2 regions of the Amycolatopsis coloradensis genome follow, and region 2 is predicted to be linked to the other one. Evidence: riboswitches for the same ligand, from Rfam matches in the RefSeq annotation. Region 2 holds a riboswitch; the other holds the start of a gene.
The links. A riboswitch is a leader RNA that binds a small molecule or an ion and turns the genes downstream of it on or off. The one in region 2 is predicted to bind cobalamin.
Positions count from the first base shown of each region.

Region 1: it holds a riboswitch for cobalamin, as region 2 does, so the genes downstream of both, LCL61_RS19850 (prenyltransferase/squalene oxidase repeat-containing protein) here and LCL61_RS18970 (ABC transporter substrate-binding protein) in region 2, are expected to answer to the same signal.

Region 1 covers NZ_CP150484.1:4,223,089-4,231,173, reverse strand. The annotation lists gene LCL61_RS19855 (hypothetical protein) at 1-1,795, opposite strand, end outside; cobalamin riboswitch at 1,885-1,952, opposite strand; cobalamin riboswitch at 2,065-2,191, shown strand; gene LCL61_RS19850 (prenyltransferase/squalene oxidase repeat-containing protein) at 2,224-3,228, shown strand; gene LCL61_RS19845 (LuxR family transcriptional regulator) at 3,421-5,787, opposite strand; gene LCL61_RS19840 (QsdR family transcriptional regulator) at 5,836-6,432, opposite strand; gene LCL61_RS19835 (alpha/beta hydrolase family protein) at 6,573-7,430, shown strand; gene LCL61_RS19830 (ABC transporter ATP-binding protein) at 7,490-8,085, shown strand, end outside.
Region 2 covers NZ_CP150484.1:4,064,406-4,072,490, reverse strand. The annotation lists gene LCL61_RS18985 (DUF6790 family protein) at 12-536, shown strand; gene LCL61_RS18980 (TMEM175 family protein) at 556-1,191, shown strand; gene LCL61_RS18975 (class I SAM-dependent methyltransferase) at 1,211-1,954, opposite strand; cobalamin riboswitch at 1,993-2,144, shown strand; gene LCL61_RS18970 (ABC transporter substrate-binding protein) at 2,225-3,733, shown strand; gene LCL61_RS18965 (ABC transporter permease) at 3,735-4,676, shown strand; gene LCL61_RS18960 (ABC transporter permease) at 4,670-5,455, shown strand; gene LCL61_RS18955 (ABC transporter ATP-binding protein) at 5,452-6,840, shown strand; gene LCL61_RS18950 (hypothetical protein) at 7,050-7,346, opposite strand; gene LCL61_RS18945 (hypothetical protein) at 7,653-7,814, shown strand; gene LCL61_RS18940 (amino acid transporter) at 7,828-8,085, opposite strand, start outside.

The DNA.
Region 1 (8,085 bases), 160 kb from region 2:
GGAGCAGTTCGACCGCGGGACCGGGATCGGCCGCGGTGGCGAGCACCGCCCAAGCGTGCCGCTCCACGGTCTCGTCGGCGTCGGCGAACGATCCGGTGTCGGTGAACTTGCCGTCGGTGCCGCGCAGCTTCACCAGATCGGAGCGCAGTTGCCCGGCGACGTCGGCCTTCGCGAACTCGGCGACGAGCACGAGTTTCGCGAGCGGTCCGGCATACGACGCCTCACCTTGCTCGTAGGGCGCGCCGTGGGCATAGGCCTGTACGGCTTCCGGCTTCACCAGGAACTGCGACGCGCGGGCGACGGAGTCCGGCTGCTGGTCCAGCGCTCGCAGGGCCAGCACCACGTCGGCGGTGGCGTCGTAGTCGACGTAGGTCTTGCCGTCCTCGGTCACCTCGACGTGGTCACCGTCGGTGAGCCGGTTCGCCAGGTAGGCGCCGAGGCGGGCGGCCGGTGTCGCCGTGTCCGGGGTGACGATCGCGGCCGGTGGCCGGACGACGGTGGACGCCCTGGGCGTGCCGGCCTTCTTGGGTTGGGGCGGCGGCGTCGCCGACGTCGTGATGGTGGTCGTCGTAGGAGCCGGGGCGCCGCTGGTCGGCGGCTGAGTGTCGCCCTTCGCGAGCGCGTAGAAGCCGACCTGCGACAACCCGAGTGAAGCCTGGGCACCCGCGCGGATCCAGGTGTCGACGCCGCTGATGCCGGACGTGCGCGCGGCCTCGTAGGCGGCCGGGTTGTAGGCGATCGCGCCGAGCTCGCCCGCGAGCTTGGTGCCGGAGTCGGCGGCGGCGTTCGCCTGCGCGGATTTGAGGTACCGCACGCCCTTGTCCACCGCCGCGTCCGCACCGCCCGCGTCGGCGAGCGCCTGGACGATCATGCCGGTGCTGTTGGTGTTCGGCGCCTCGGTGCCGACGCCACCACCCCAACCGCCACCGGAAGTCTGGTTCGCTTTGAGCCACGAGACGGTCTTGGCGATCGGGGCGTCGAGTCCGGTCGCGCCCGCCTGGCGCGCGGCCAGCAGCGCCGAGAGCGCGAGGCCCGTGGCGTCGCCGTCGGTCGGGGAAAGGTCGAGCGGCTTCCCCTCGTCGCAGGTCGAAATCTTGTGGCCGTCCGGGGTGACGTGGTCGCCGGTCTCCTTCGTCGGGATGTCTTCGAAAATGAGGCGGAAGTAGCCCTCGGAACACTGCTGGGTCAGCAGCCTGTCGATGGCGATCCGGTCGTTCTCTCCCGCCGCGGCGAGCCCGATCACGCCGAGCCCCTGGCCGAACGTGTTCGCGTCGTTGCTCACCGCGTCGGCGAGTTTCGGGTCCTTCGAGTAGTCGCTGATCCGGCCTTTGTCCGGGCCCGTGCGCATGATGGCCGCATGGGTCTCGGCGACCAGGTCGTACCCGTCGAAATTCCGGGGGTCCCGGCCGGAGACCTGCGCGGCGACCAGCGTCTTGGCCAGCGAGCCGCCGACGACGATCTTGTCGTACCCGAGCCCGGGAACCAGCCCGTCCCAGGTGAAGTAGTCGCTCGCGTGGCCTTCATCGTCGAGGAACTTCATGATCGGCTCGGCCTTGGCGCCGTCACCCGACGCGTACATCGCGAACAGTACGTCGAGCATCAGGCCGTGGTCGGGCAGTGCGCCCCCATTGGGGTTCTCGAGCGTGCCGTCCGGCTTCAGCTTCGTCGCGAGCCAGCGGGAATTCGCCTTCGCGGCGCCGGGATCGTTGGCGGCGCTGGCCGTCCCGGTGAGCAGTGCGGCGACCACGCCGATGCTGACGGCGAACGCCACTGCGGTGAGGTACCGGCGGCGCATGACTCCTCCTTGCGGCAGACGGAGGACAGGCGCGAGACGCCGCGGTCACCCCTGTTTATCGCGACAGTGGTTCGTTCATCCGCCCGTTCGGTATCCCGGCTCGCCCTGGTGAAGGGCCCACGGTTGCGCGACAGCGCCGGATTTCGACCGGCTTCCCCGTCACGGGCGGCGGTGTGCAGTTGTCGAGCCGATCGAGGTTAACACTCGATCACCTCCGGCAGGCACCGCTGACCAGGTCGGTCACCAGGATCACATCGAAACCCGCGCCCTGGCGGTACTCTTCGGTTCGTCCGATTCAGCGCGGTCGTGGGGGAAGTCCGGTGAGAGTCCGGCGCTGTCCCGCAACGGTGTGCCCTCCAGGCGAGCCCGGTCACCCACGTCGCGCGGTGTCACCGACTCCTGTCGTGGAAATGCGGGAAAGGGTTCTCATGAGACGTTTGGTTTTCGCTGTCGCCCTGCTGTGCGGCATCGGGCTGGTCGCCGCTCCGGCGGCGGCCGCGGCCACCCACGACAAGGCGGACGCCGCCGCGGGCTGGCTCGCGAGGCAGCTGGCCGACGGGGAAAGGTTCGAGGCCGACTTCGGCGGCCAGAAGTTCCCCGACCAGGGTTTGACGATCGACGCGATCTTCGCGTTCGCCGCGGCCGGGGTGTCGGACACGAACGCGGACAAGGCGATCACCTGGCTGGCGAAACCGGAGATCACCACGGGCTACGTCGGCAGCGGCACCGAGGCGTACGCGGGCGCGCACGCCAAACTGCTGCTCGCCGCGCAGGTCCGCGGCAAGGACCCGGCGTCGTTCGGCGGCGTCGACCTGAAGGCGGGCCTGCTCTCGCTGCTCACGCCGTCCGGCCGGTTCTCCGACCGCTCCGAATACGGCGACTACTCCAACGCCCTCTCGCAGTCACTCGCCTTGCTGGCGCTGGACCGCACCGGCGACGTCCCGGCGCAGGCCGTGACGTTCCTCGCGGGCACCCAGTGCCCCGACGGCGGTTTCCCGCTGAACTTCGGCGAAGCGACGTGCACGAGCGACGTCGACGCGACCGCGACGGTCGTGCAAGCCTTGCGCGCCACCGGTGACCCGGTGAACGCCGGGGAGGGCACCTCCTGGCTGGTCACCAAGCAGCACCCGAACGGCGGCTTCGGTTTCTCCACCAACGCGCCGAACGCGAACAGCACCGGCCTCGCCGCGCAGGCGCTGGCCGGGCACCGCCCCGCCGCCGCCGTCAAGGCACGGGAATTCCTGCGGTCACTGCAGACCGGGTGCGCCGGCGCCGAGGCGGACCGCGGCGCGATCGCCTACGACGCCACGGGCCTGAACCCGTCGACCGCCCCGCGCGCGACCGCGCAGGCGATCCTCGGCCTGGCCAGGGTTCCGCTGAGCGACCTGCACGGCGGTGGGCGTCCGCAGGCCCCGGTCCTCGCCTGCCCGTGACCGACTGGACGACACACGTGATTGGCTGGACGACTCGCGTGATTGGATGGACGACACGACCGTGGCCGGGGCTCCGCCGCGAGTCGTCCGCCCAATCACGCGTGTCGTCCAGCCAATCACGCGAGTCGTCCATCCCAACACGCGTGTCGTCCATCCAGTCACGCGAAGCCGACGCCCCACCCACGAGGCAGTTCATTCGCCGGCGGCGACGCGGCGCGCGAGTTCCACCCGGGACCGCACACCCAATGCCGTGAAGATGTTCCGCAGGTGGTGATCCACCGTGCGATGGCTGATCACCAGCCGGCGTGCGATCTCCTTGTTCGTCTCCCCCGCCGCCACCAGGCGGGTGATGGCGTCCTGCTGCGGTGTGAGGCCGGCGAGCGATCGGTGCGGCGAGTCGACGGTCTCGCCGGTCGCTCGCAGCCCGGCCCTTGCCCGTTCGGCGAACCGGGTCGCGCCGACGTTTTCGAAGCCCCGCAAGGCATCGCGGAACTGGTCGCGGGCGTCCCGGGTCCGCCGATGCCGTCGCAGCAAAGTGGCGTAGGCGAACCGGGTCCTGGCGAGTTCCATCGCGCCGCCCGCCCGCCGGTGCGCCTCGATGGCCAGGACGAAACGCCGTTCCGCCACACCGGGATCCGGCGCGGTCAGCGCGTGACAGCGGTGGCTCAGCGCGAGCCAGCAGGGTTCCGCGCCCGCGAGGGTCCAGCGGTCGAACACCTCCAGCGCGGCCAGTGCGCGTTCGGGCCGCCCGGCACAGACGGCCGCCTCGACGAGTTGCGGAGTGGCCAGCACCCGGATCACCGGCTGGTCGCCGGAGACGCCCGAAGCGAGATCTTCGAGCCTGCTCAACGCGTCGTCGGGCCGGTCTTCGGCCAGGTCCAGGCAGGCGTTCGCCCACGCGGCGACCGCGGCGGGCCTGCCTAGACCGCGTTCGGCGATGCCTTCGGCCGCCTCGTCCAGCTCCGGTACGCGGTCACCGAGCAGTGCGGCGGCCAGTCCCAGCAGCGTCAGATGCTCCATCCGCAGGTTGTGCGGTGCCCGCAGGCCGTCGCGGGACGCCGCCCGCGCACAGGGGATGCGGTCGAGCGCGATGGCCGAGAGCGACAGATAGATCAGTGCCCACGGCAGTTCCGCGTGGCGTTTGCCGAGCCGCGCGCGGCTCACGGCCGCGGCCGCGTATTCGTGCGCCCGTTCGGCATGCCCGCGGGCGAAGGCCGCTTCGGCGGCCCAGACGGCCCCTGCGACGTCCGAGCCGGCCATCCCCTTGGCGACAGCGTCCTTCAGCGGAGTGACGGCGTCCTCGTGACGTCCGGCGTAAACCGAGGTCAGACCGTGGAAATGCGCGGAGACCAGCCCGTCGCCCGCCGGGACCGCCCGGGCGAGAGCCCGGTAGCCGCTCAGGTCACCACCGAGCCTGCGCGCCTCACCCGCCAGCAGGAGCGCGCCCGCCGGATCGGGCAGCAGTTCCGCCGCTGCGCCCAGTTCGTGGGTGGCGACGGCGGGATCGCCGTCACGCAGCTCGATCTCCCCGTGCAGCAACGCCACCGCGCCCGGTTCAGTGTCCACTCTGGACAGCAGCAGCCGTGCCCACCCAGGTCTGCCCGCCTGCCAGGCCGCGTCCGCCGCGGCCAGCAGCCGGGTCGCCCGCGTGGCCGGATCGGCGGTCAGGGCGGCGGCGCGTTCGAGCTGCCGGGCCGCGGCCGCGTGATCCACCGCCGGTGCCGCGGCGAGCGCGTCCGCGAGCGGCTCGGACGGCGTGGCCGCCGCCATCGCGCGATGCCAGAGCGCGTCGGGCCCCTCCTCGGCGGAGGCCAGCCGCGCGTGCGCCGCCCTGCGGTCGGCCGGGGACGCCGCCGCGTACCAGGTCGCCTTCCTCGCGGTGAAGTCCATGCAGGTGGCGAGAAAACGGAGACGTTCGTCGAGCCGCATCGCGTCGAGCTCGGCCGCGTAGCGAGGCAGACGCTCCCGCAGGATCGGCGAAACCGGCTCCCGCCCGGCCGCCTGAGCGGGTGTCAGCGAAGCCGCCAGCGCTACGAGGTCGGCCGGGTTCCCGTCACCCAGTTCGACCAGCTGCGGGCGCACCCCGGCGGGCACGCCGCGGTCACGCAGCACCTGATCGGCGGCGGAAACGGGCAACGGCGGCAGCTCGACGGAATCGAATTCGTCGGATCCAGATCGCGAGGCGAGCACCATCCCGACCGGCGCTCCCGCCAGTCGCCTGGCGGCGAAACCCAGCGCCGCCAAGGACTCCGGATCGACCCAGTGCGCGTCGTCGACCCAGCAGATCGTCGGCGCCGAAACAGCTCCGAGCCGGTCTCGTGCCTCCGCGCCGCCGGAGACCGGCGCGCCGAACATCCGCTGCAGGGCGCCGTAGGGCAGCTCGCTTTCCGCTCGCAGGCCCCGCACACCGACGAGGCGGACGCCGAGGGTGGCGCGCAGCTCGGTGAGCAGGGCCGATTTGCCCAGGCCTTCCGCACCGCGGACCAGCACGGCACGCCCGGCGACCGACCTCAGCCCGCCGAAGAGGTCGTCCCTCCCCCGCAGCGGGTACACAGGCATCGGCGCCTCCTCGAGATCCCTCTCGATGAAACACCAGGCGCAAGTGTTTCACAAGGTCCTGCTCGGCACCCGTCCTTCCACGAGCGCTCCGAGCAGTGTCGACGCCGCTTCGAGATCGGGGGTCCGGGAGGCGAGGACGTCCGAGTACAGGAACGCCTCCCCAAGCCGCACGATCGCGTAACACAGGCTGTCCAGGCTGACCGCGGGCACGAAGCCGCCGTCCTCGACGTCGCGGCGAAGGAGCTCGACGTGTGCCGCGATCACTCGCGGCTGGACGCGGCCGTCCGGATCGGTCAGCAGCCTGATCGCCAGCACCGGCTCGTCGTCGAGGAAGCGCCGGAACCCGGCACTCGCCGCCAGCACGGACCGGTACTCGCGCATGATCGAAAGACAGCGCAGTTCACCGGCCGCGTTGCGCACCACGTCGCCCTCTTCGCGCTCCCAGGTGCGCGCGGCGGCCGTCAGGGTGCGCTCGGACAGGTAGTAGAGGGCATCACCGAGCAGGTCTTCCCGGTTGCCGACACGGCGGAACAGCGTGCTGCGCGAGATGCCCAGTTCCTGGGCGAAGGCGGAGGTGTCGACGCGGACGCCGCGATCGATCCACCGCGCCGCGGTGCGGACTATGTCCTCGGCTGAGGGGTTCACGATCGCCGATCGTACGGGCGACCGGCCCGGCGGGAACGGTCGCGGATCAAGACTGGCGATTTCACCGATGCAGCCCCCTCCGGGCGTTTGCCACAGTCCATCACCACGGACCGTGTTCAACGGCGAACGGAGACGGCACCATGCGTAGTACGACCCGGATCCTTTGTGGACTGGCCACCGTCGCGGCACTCACTGTCGCCCCCGCGGCCTACGCCGCCGAGAACCCCTACGAACGAGGACCCGACCCGACGGAAAGCAGCATCGAAGCCTCTCGCGGCTCGTTCGCGGTATCCCAGACTTCCGTGTCGAGCCTGGCCGTCACCGGCTTCGGCGGCGGAACCATCTACTACCCCACCAGCACCGCGCAGGGCACGTTCGGCGCGGTCGCCATCTCGCCGGGGTTCACCGCGACCCAGTCGAGTATCGCGTGGATGGGCCCGCGGCTGGCGTCGCAGGGCTTCGTGGTGTTCACGATCGACACCAACACGATCTACGACCAGCCCGACAGCCGCGGTGACCAGCTGCTGGCCGCGCTCGACTACCTGACCCAGCGCAGCACCGTCCGGTCCCGCATCGACACCACCCGGCTCGCGGTGGCGGGCCACTCGATGGGCGGCGGCGGTTCGCTCGAAGCCGCGCAGGACCGGCCCTCGCTGCAGGCCGCGGTACCGCTCGCGCCGTGGAACACGCAGAAGTCGTGGTCCTCGCTGAGGGTGCCGACGTTCGTCATCGGCGGCGAGTCCGACTCCGTCGCGCCGGTGGCGTCGCACTCGATCCCGTTCTACACCAGCATTCCCGCTTCGGCGGAGAAGGCATACATGGAGCTGGACAACGCGAGCCACTTCTTCCCGAACACGGCGAACACGACCATGGCCAAGTACACGATCTCGTGGCTGAAGCGGTTCGTGGACAACGACACCCGCTACGAGCAGTTCCTCTGCCCCGCCCCGGACGACCGCACGATCAGCGACTACCGGGACACATGTCCGCACGCCTGAGCGTCACCGGCCCCGGCGCGCCCGCGCCGGGGCCTCCTCTCTCCGTTGGGAGTTCTTGCGTGACCCTGTCGACCTTCGAGCTGTCCGGCGTGTCGGTGACCTTCGGTGGTCTCGTCGCCTTGTCGGACGTCTCCCTGACCGTCGCTCCGGGCCGGGTGCTCGGGGTGATCGGCCCGAACGGGGCGGGCAAGACCACGCTCTTCAACGTGGCGTGCGGTTTCGTCCGCCCGGACACCGGCACGCTGACCTGGCGCGGCACGGAACTACGGCGGCTGCGCCCGCATCACCTCACCGGCCTCGGGATCGCCCGAAGCCTGCAGGAACTCGGCCTGTTCGACCGGATGACCGTGCTGGAGAACGTCCTCGCGGGGGCGGGCAGGCACGCGAAATCCGGCTTCTGGTCCTCGTTTCTGGGGTGGACGAAGGACGAGAAGGCGCTGACCGAGCGCGCGATGATTCAACTGGAGGCCTTCGACATCGCCGACGTCGCCCAGCGCTATCCCGCGAGCCTTCCTTACCCGCTGAAGAAGCGCGTCGCTCTGGCGCGAGCGCTGGTGAGCGAACCCGACCTGCTGCTGCTCGACGAACCGGCGGGCGGCCTGTCGTCGGCCGAGATCAACGAGGTCGGCGCGCTCGTCCGCGGCCTGACCGAGCG
Region 2 (8,085 bases):
AGACTGAACTCGTGGACACCTTCGCTTACCTCGCCCAATCCGCCTTCCCGATGGTCTGGATCGTCGTGCCCGCCGTCGGAGCCTTCCTCCGTGCCCGCCACGCGACGTCATCTCGGGAACGACTCGAAATCTGGCAGCGCTGGTGGGCCATCGGCGCCTTCGGCTGCGGCAGCCTGTGGATGACGGTCGCCTTTCTCGCCTTCCCGGAGGTCATGGCCACCGCGATCGGCTTCGACCGGACGCCGTTCATGTTCGAGATCGCCTTCGCGAACCTCGCGCTGGCCGTGATGGGCTTCCGGGCCGCCTCGGCGTCCGCGCGCGAACGCGTCACCATCGGCATCGGCGGCGGGATGTTCCTCTGGGGAGCCGCGATCGGCCACGTTTACCAGTGGTTCGCCAACGGTGACCACTCCCCCGGCAACACCGGCGGAGTCCTCGTCAACGACATCCTGATCCCGGCGGTCATGATCATCCTTGCCGTGCGATCCCGGCGGCTCGCGACCGTCCCGCGGCCCGCCGCGGAACTCGTCGCCTGAGCCCGCGGGAGCTGTCCTCATGACGACTACACAGACCGACCAAGCGACCGGAAAGGCCGCCGCCGAGCGGCTCAGCATCTTCGTCGACGCGGTGATCGCGATCGCGCTCACCTTGCTGGCGCTGGATCTCCCGATCCCCCACGGCGACACCACCGGCGCCATGCTGAGCTCGATCTCGGACCACGGCAAGGAATACTTCGCCTTCGCGCTCGGCTTCGCGGTGATCTCCGCCCACTGGCGCGCGCACCACGAGATCTTCCCCTACGTCCGCTCGCTGAGCGGCCGCCTGATCAGTCTCACCCTGCTCTGGCTGTTCATGCAGGTCCTGATGCCGTTCGCGACGCGGGTCATCACCGCCGAGGGAGCGTTCCCTCTCCGGTTCAGCCTGTACGCGATGGTTCAGGTCCTGGCCTCCGCGTCGTTCGCGCTGATCATCAGGGAGATCCGGCGCGAACACCTGTACGTGACCGACGGACCGCCCCGGGTGTTCGCCCAGAGCCTGACGCGCAGCGTCTGCTTGGCCGCGGTGTTCGGGATCTCCGTGCCCGTCTCGTTCCTGACGGACGACGCCGTCGCCTACCTGTGCTGGCTCGCGGCGCCTGTCACGCTCGCCGTCGCCCGCCGCGTCCAGGACCGCAGGTCGTCCGGCACCTGAGCGGCCTGACCGGACCGGGTCAGCGCAGCGCCGTCAGGACGTAGTCGTCGCCGGACTGCCACACCGGCGCCACTTCGGCGAAGCCCGCTTCCCGGAGCAGCCTGGTGTGTTCCTGCGGGCTCAGCCGGTTGCCGTAGCCGGTCGAGATGCCGCGCAACTCGTCGGCCGTGAACCGCCCCCGCAGCGCGGGATCGGCGGCGACCGCCTCCCACCAGGCCTTCCATTCCTCGTTGGCGCCGACCCCGGCACGGACCGCCCGCCGGTTCTTGACCACCTCGGCGAGGTCGCGGATACCGGGTTGTTCGTCGTAGAGGTGGTCGCCGTTGACGAGCGCTCCGCCCTCCCTCAGCGCTCCGGCGAGGTCACGGTAGACGTCGGCGAGCCGCTCGGGACGCAGCCAGTGCAACGCGGTCGTCGAGACGGCGGCGTCGACCGGCCCCCATTTCAGCCAGCCACTCTCGGCGAGGTCGGCCTGGAGGTACTCGATGTCCGCCTGCCGCGGCCGGGTGGCCCGGGCGAGGGCGAGCAGGAACGGGTCGTTGTCGACGCCGATGACCCGTGCGCGCGGCAGCCGCCCGGCGAGCCTCGTGGCCAGCGATCCCGGGCCGCATCCGAGGTCCAGCACCAGCGGCTCGGCGACGTCACGGCATACGTGCTCGACGACGTCGATCAGCACGGCGAAGCGTTCTTCGCGGTCCGCGACGTAGCGTTCCTGCTGGATGTCCCACCGGCGCACCCAGTCCGCCGCGAGCTTCTCGTCCACCGGCCTCCCCTTCGTGATCTTGATCCTGTGTAGCACACCCCTGGCATGGGTTACCGTGGGCGCCACAACGCAAGAAGGTGCCCGTCGGGGGAAGCCGGTGTGAATCCGGCGCTGACCCGCAACCGTGAACGGCCTGGGAAGACGTCTCAGCGCCGTGAGCCGGACTGCCCGCCGGGTACCGCCAGCCCCAACTGTCGTGGAGTACGGAGCGGGGTCCCGTTCACGTGCGGCCGCGCGCCCGGGACAGTGCTCGATGTCCCGGAGGTTCCTATGACGCGCCATCCGCTCACCCGCCGGCGGCTGCTCGCCCTGGCCGCTCTCACGCCGCTGGCCGCGTGCGGGACCGCACCGGCGGATACCGGCCGGTTGAGGGTCGCGTTCGCCGCGGGCGGCTCGAAGGAGACCCTGGACCCGTCTCAGGTCTCCCTTTTCGTCGACCAAGCGCGGGCCAAGGCGCTCTTCGACACGCTGGTCGCCTACAACGCCGACACCTCGTTGCGGCCGCGGCTGGCCGAGTCCTGGGAAAGCGACGATTCCGGCACACGCTGGCGGATCCGGCTGCGGCGGGCGGCCTTCCACGACGGCCGTCCGGTCACGGCGGACGACGTGCTCTACACCTTCCGGCGGATCGCCGATCCCGCACTGGCGTCTTCGTCACGGCAGTACTTCGCGAAGGTGGACTTCGGCCGCAGCAAAGCGGTGTCCCCTGCCGAAATCGAGCTGACACTGACGGCTCCCGACTTCGAGTTCCCGTCGGGCTGGGGCGCTCCCGGCGCGGAGATCGTGCCCGCCGGGACGACGGATTTCACGGCACCGGTCGGCTCCGGTCCGTTCCGTTTCGTCTCGTTCACCCCCGGCGGGCCGGCGGTGTTCCGCAAGAACGAGTCCCATTGGGACGGCGCGCCGGGCATCGACGAGCTGGAATTCGTACCGGTCAACGAGGAAGCCGCACGCGTCAACGCCTTGCTGTCCGGGCAGGTCGACTACGCCCACGATCTCGCGGCCGGTACCGCGGCCCGCTTGGCCGGTGACGGGCGTGTCTCGTTGCTCGAAGCCAAGGGAACGACGATGCAGGGCATGATGCTGCGCGTGACGCGGCCGCCGTTCGCGGATCCGAGGCTGATGCGCGCCGTACTGTCCGGAGTGGACAGAGAAGCGCTGAACCGCGTCGCACTGGCCGGACGCGGCGAGATCGGCAACGACCTGTTCGGCAAAGGACTCCGCGGGTACGCCACCGGCATCCCCCAGCGCGGCCGCGATGTCGAGGCGGCCCGCTCGCTCGTCCGCGAGTCGGGCGCGGAGGGGCTGGCCTTCGCCGTCGAAACCAGCGACGTCGATCCGGGCTTCGCCACCGCGGCCACCCTGATTTCCCAGCAGCTCGGGGAAATCGGGCTGAAGGTCACACCGAACACGCGCGCGTCGAGCACCTATTTCAGCGAGATCAAGACCAAGGGGGTCGCCGCGCTCACCCGTACGGCGACCCTGCCGGTGCCGACGTTCCTCAATCAGCGCTTCCGGACCGGCGGTTCGAACAACGTCAACGGTTTCGCCTCGCCGGAGTTCGACGCCCTCATGGACCGGGCCGCGGCCACCCCGGACGAGAGTGCCCGGCTGGCGCTGTTCGGTGACGCCCAGCGGATCGTGCACGAATCCGGAGGTCTGCTCGCCTGGGGGTTCAGCACCTGGACGATCGGCGTGTCGAAGCGGGTGTCCGGATTGGTGTCCGCGCCGCCGAACACCTTCGACTGGGCGAGGTTCGACCGCGCCCGGCTGTCCTGACGTGCCTGGTTACGCCGCCCGGCGGCTGGGCTTCGCCGTTCTGCAGGCGATGTTCGTGCTGGTCGCGACGTTCGCCGTGACCGCGCTGCTCCCCGGCGACGCGGCGTCGGTCGTGCTCGGCGAGCAGGCCACCGACGAGCAGGTGGCGACCGTGCGCCACCGGCTCGGCCTCGACCAGCCGATCCTCGACCGGTTCGGGCACTGGTTTTCCGGGCTGCTCACCGGTGATCTCGGCCGGTCGCTCGTGACCGGCGCCCCGGTGACCGAGGAGATCGCCCGCCGCTTCGCCGCCACCGCCCTGCTCGCCGGGGTGACCCTGCTCGTGCTCGTACCGCTCGCGCTGGGCATCGGGGTGACCTGTGGGCTGCGCGAAGGATCGAGGATCGACCGGGTGCTCACCTCGGTCACGCTGTTCCTGCACGCGATTCCCGAGTTCGTCCTCGGTCTGCTGCTGGTCGCCGGATTCGCCGTCTACACCGGTTTGCTCCCGGCGACCGCGGCCGGAACCGAGCCGGCCGCACGCCCCGAAGTGCTCGTGCTGCCGGTGATCGTGCTGGTCGCCCGGCAGCTGTGCGATGTCGCCCGGCAGCTCCGGATCGGGATCGCCGAGCAGACCCGGGGCCAGGTGGCCGGGCATCTGCGCCTGCTCGGCCTGCCCGAACGCACCGTGGTGCTGCGGCATCTCCTGCCCGCCGCCGCGGCTCCCGCCGTGCAGCAACTCGCCCGCGCCGTCGAAGGGCTGCTGACCGGCACGGTGATCGTCGAATCCCTGTTCGCGTTCACCGGTCTCGGCACGGGTTTCGTCGAAGCCGTGCAGAACCGGGACGTCCCGCAGGTGCAGGGATACGTGCTGACGTTCGCCGTCGTGGTCGTGCTCGGGAACCTGGTCGCCGACCTCGTGGCGCATCGGCTCACGCCGCAGCGGGAGCCCGCGAAATGGTGAAGCGGACGTTCGGGTGGTCCCTCCTCGCGGTGCCGCTGGTGCTCGCGATGGCCGGGCCGGTGATCGCGGGCCCCGTGGAGTCCGTCGGCGCGCCGTGGCAGGCACCGGACGCCGCTCATCCGCTCGGCACCGACGTCCTCGGCCGCGACGCGCTCACGGTGATCCTCGCGGGCGGGTTCCCCGTGATCGGCATGACGGCCGCCGCACTCGGGCTCGCCTACCTGATCGGGGTGCCGCTCGGTCTCGTCGCGGCCGGGCGGGGACGGCTGGCCGACGAGGCCGTGATGCGGTCCCTCGATCTCGTACTGGCCTTCCCGTCGCTGCTGGTGCTCATGGTGCTCGCCGCGACCGGGCACCGTGGGCCCGGCGTGCTCATTCCCGTCGTCGCCGTACTCCAGTTGCCCGCGATCACCCGCGTGGTGCGGGCCGCGGCCTTGGCGCCTGGCTGCCGCACAGCCGTGGAAGCCCTCACCCTGCAAGGACAACCGTGGTGGCGCGTCCAGCTCGGGTACGTCGCCCGGCACCTCGCCGGCCCCGTCGCGACCGACGCCGGCACACGGCTCGGCGTGGTGCTCTACCTGCTGGCGTCGGCGAACTTCCTCGGACTCGGCCTGCCCGCCGATTCCCCGGACTGGGCCGTGGTCATCGAACGCAACAGCGAAGCCCTCTACACCTCGCCCGCGGTCGTCCTCGTTCCCGCCGCGCTGCTGATGGCGTTGTGCGTCGGCACGAACCTCGTCACCGACCGGCTGCTCGCCGTCCGGCGGGTGATCCCGTGACCGTCCTGGAGATCGCCGGCCTGTCCGCCCGCGCCGGCGAGACCGTTCTGCTCGACGACGTCTCACTGTCCCTCGAACCGGGCCGGGTACTCGTCGTGCTCGGCGCGTCCGGCACGGGAAAGACCACCCTGGGTCTCGCCGCGACCGGACAGGCCCGCCCGGGGATCACGCTGTCCGGGTCGGTGATGCTGGCGGGGTCCCCGCTGCTGGGCCGAACCGCTTCCGAACTGCGACGGGCCCGGGCCGGCGTCGTCGGCCACCTGCCGCAGCAGCCGTCGGCGGTACTGGACCCGGTCCGCCGCTGCGGTCCGGTGCTGGCCGAACTCGCCGCCCTCCGCCACCGCGGCCGTGCCGCGCGCCTGGCGGCGGCCCGCACCGCGCTGGCGGAATCGGGACTCGAACAGACGTTGTGGCGCCGATTCCCGCACCAGCTGTCCGGCGGGCAGCAGCAGCGCATGGCCCTCGCCACCACTCTCGTGAACCGGCCACGGGTGCTGGTCCTCGACGAGCCGACCAGTGGTCTCGACGCGGCGAACAGGGCCGTGCTCACCGCCCGGCTCGCGGAGCTCTCCCAGGCCGGGACGGCGTTGCTGATCCTGACCCACGACCTCACGCTGGCCCGTGCCCTGGCAGGCGACGTCGCCGAACTCCGCGACCACCGCTTGGTGCCGTCCCCGACGGTCCCCGGACCCGTTCGCATCGATGGCCCGCCACCCTCGTCGCCGTCCTCGCCGGTGCTCGTCGTTCGCGGGCTCACCGTGCGCGCCGGGCGGACGACGCTCGTCGAGGACTTCGACCTGGAACTGGCGGCGGGCAGCCGGACCACGCTCGCCGGCACGTCGGGCGCGGGCAAGACGACCCTCGCCCGCGCGCTCGCCGGATTGACCCCACCGAGCGCGGGCACGATCGAAATCGACGGCGTCCGGCTCCCCCGCCTCGCCCGTCGTCGCACTCGCGCGCACCTGCGCGCGGTCCAATACGTCCACCAGGACAGCCGCGCGTCCTTCGACGAATTCCGCGACGTGCTCGACCAGGTGGCCGACACCGCCCGTCTCCTTCGCGGCCTCAGCCGCGCGGACGCCCGGCTCGAAGCGATGGAGACCCTGCGCTCCCTCGGTATCGACGCGGCCGACCGGCGTCCCGGCCTGCTCTCCGGTGGCCAGCTCCAGCGTTGCGCCGTGGCCCGCGCGCTCCTCGCCCACCCCAAGGTGCTGATCTGCGACGAAGTGACCTCGGCGCTCGACGCGGCCAACCGCACGCGACTGCTGGACGTTCTCGCCGCCGCTGCGAATCGGCACGGCACCGCGCTGCTCATGATCAGCCATGACGACGCCTCGGCTCCGCTCACGATCACGATGAGGGCGACGCCTGAGTCACCGAGGTGACCATGGAGGCACTCGACTGTCCATTAGGGACAGTTTCGGGGCGTGCTTCTTTTTGTCGTCCGGTTCGTGTGCTTCGACGCGCGTTCCCTCAAGCTGGGCCCGATGGTCCGCCCCCGACGTTGCGAAAGTGGCTTTCGCAACACGCCACCTCTGGCCCCAAGCCGCCAGAATTGTCCTTTATGGACACAAAGCGCAGGCTCTCCACCGGCTCAGCCGTATGCCCGCACCTTCTCCCGGCGTGACCGGAAACCCAACCCCGGAAGCGACCACCGACCGCCGGGCCATTCGACCGCCGCCGGACGCCAGCCGAGCAAGGTCCTCCTGAAGACCACCTCAAGCTCACCCTCGACCAGCGCCTGTATGAGCGCCGCGAACTCCTCGAAGTCCTCCGGCGAGTCCACTTCGAACGGGTCCAGATCGTCGATGAACAGTTCCCCGCCGCGTTCGGTCATGCGCAGCTCCAGGCGCGGCGCGCCCGGGACAGCAGGCTTGACCCCGGACGACACCAGGGTCGACTCTGAACGAGACCGCCCCGCTCTCGATCAGCCGCCGGTACGCGGTTCCGAGCGAATCCACGAACCGGTCCATCGTCAGTCCTTGGTGCACACACTCGGCGTAGACACCATTACCGTCCTGCTCCTCGTCGCAAACCGCGGCGGCATCGCGGCGCCGACGAACATCACTTTCCGGATCATCGTTCCCCTCCCCTGGGCACGGGAACAGCCTGCCACCTCTCCCCACCGGACGGCGAGACTTTTGCAGCAGAGCGGAAATCGCAGGCAAGGCGATCGTCCGGCGGCATCCCCGGGGTCGTGCCGTTCCGGGCATCCGGCGGACGGGCCTCGCTGCCGACCTTGCGCCGGCACCTCGGCCCCGTGCACCTGGCTGGTGATCATCAGCTCGGCATGCCTTCACTGGCCGACGCGGCCTCGTCGGGTGAGCGGGCCGCGAAGCAGGTTCTGGCGAGCCTGTGACCGACGCCTGTCGTCAGCCGACGTGGATTCCCGGGCGGAGCGCCGGATCGCGTTCGCTGGTGCGGATGATCTCGCGGACGACCGGGGCGGTGTCGCCGCGGCCGAGGATCAGGTAACGGAACAGATGCCCGAGCGGATTGCCCTCGCTCCACTCGAAATGGCATTGGGGCCGCACACCGGTGGTGTCGCGCAGGGCGAGCAGGATGGCCGCGATCGCGTTCGGGGCGGCGGGGCTTTCCGCGCGCAGTACCCGGAATCCCTCGATCTCGAC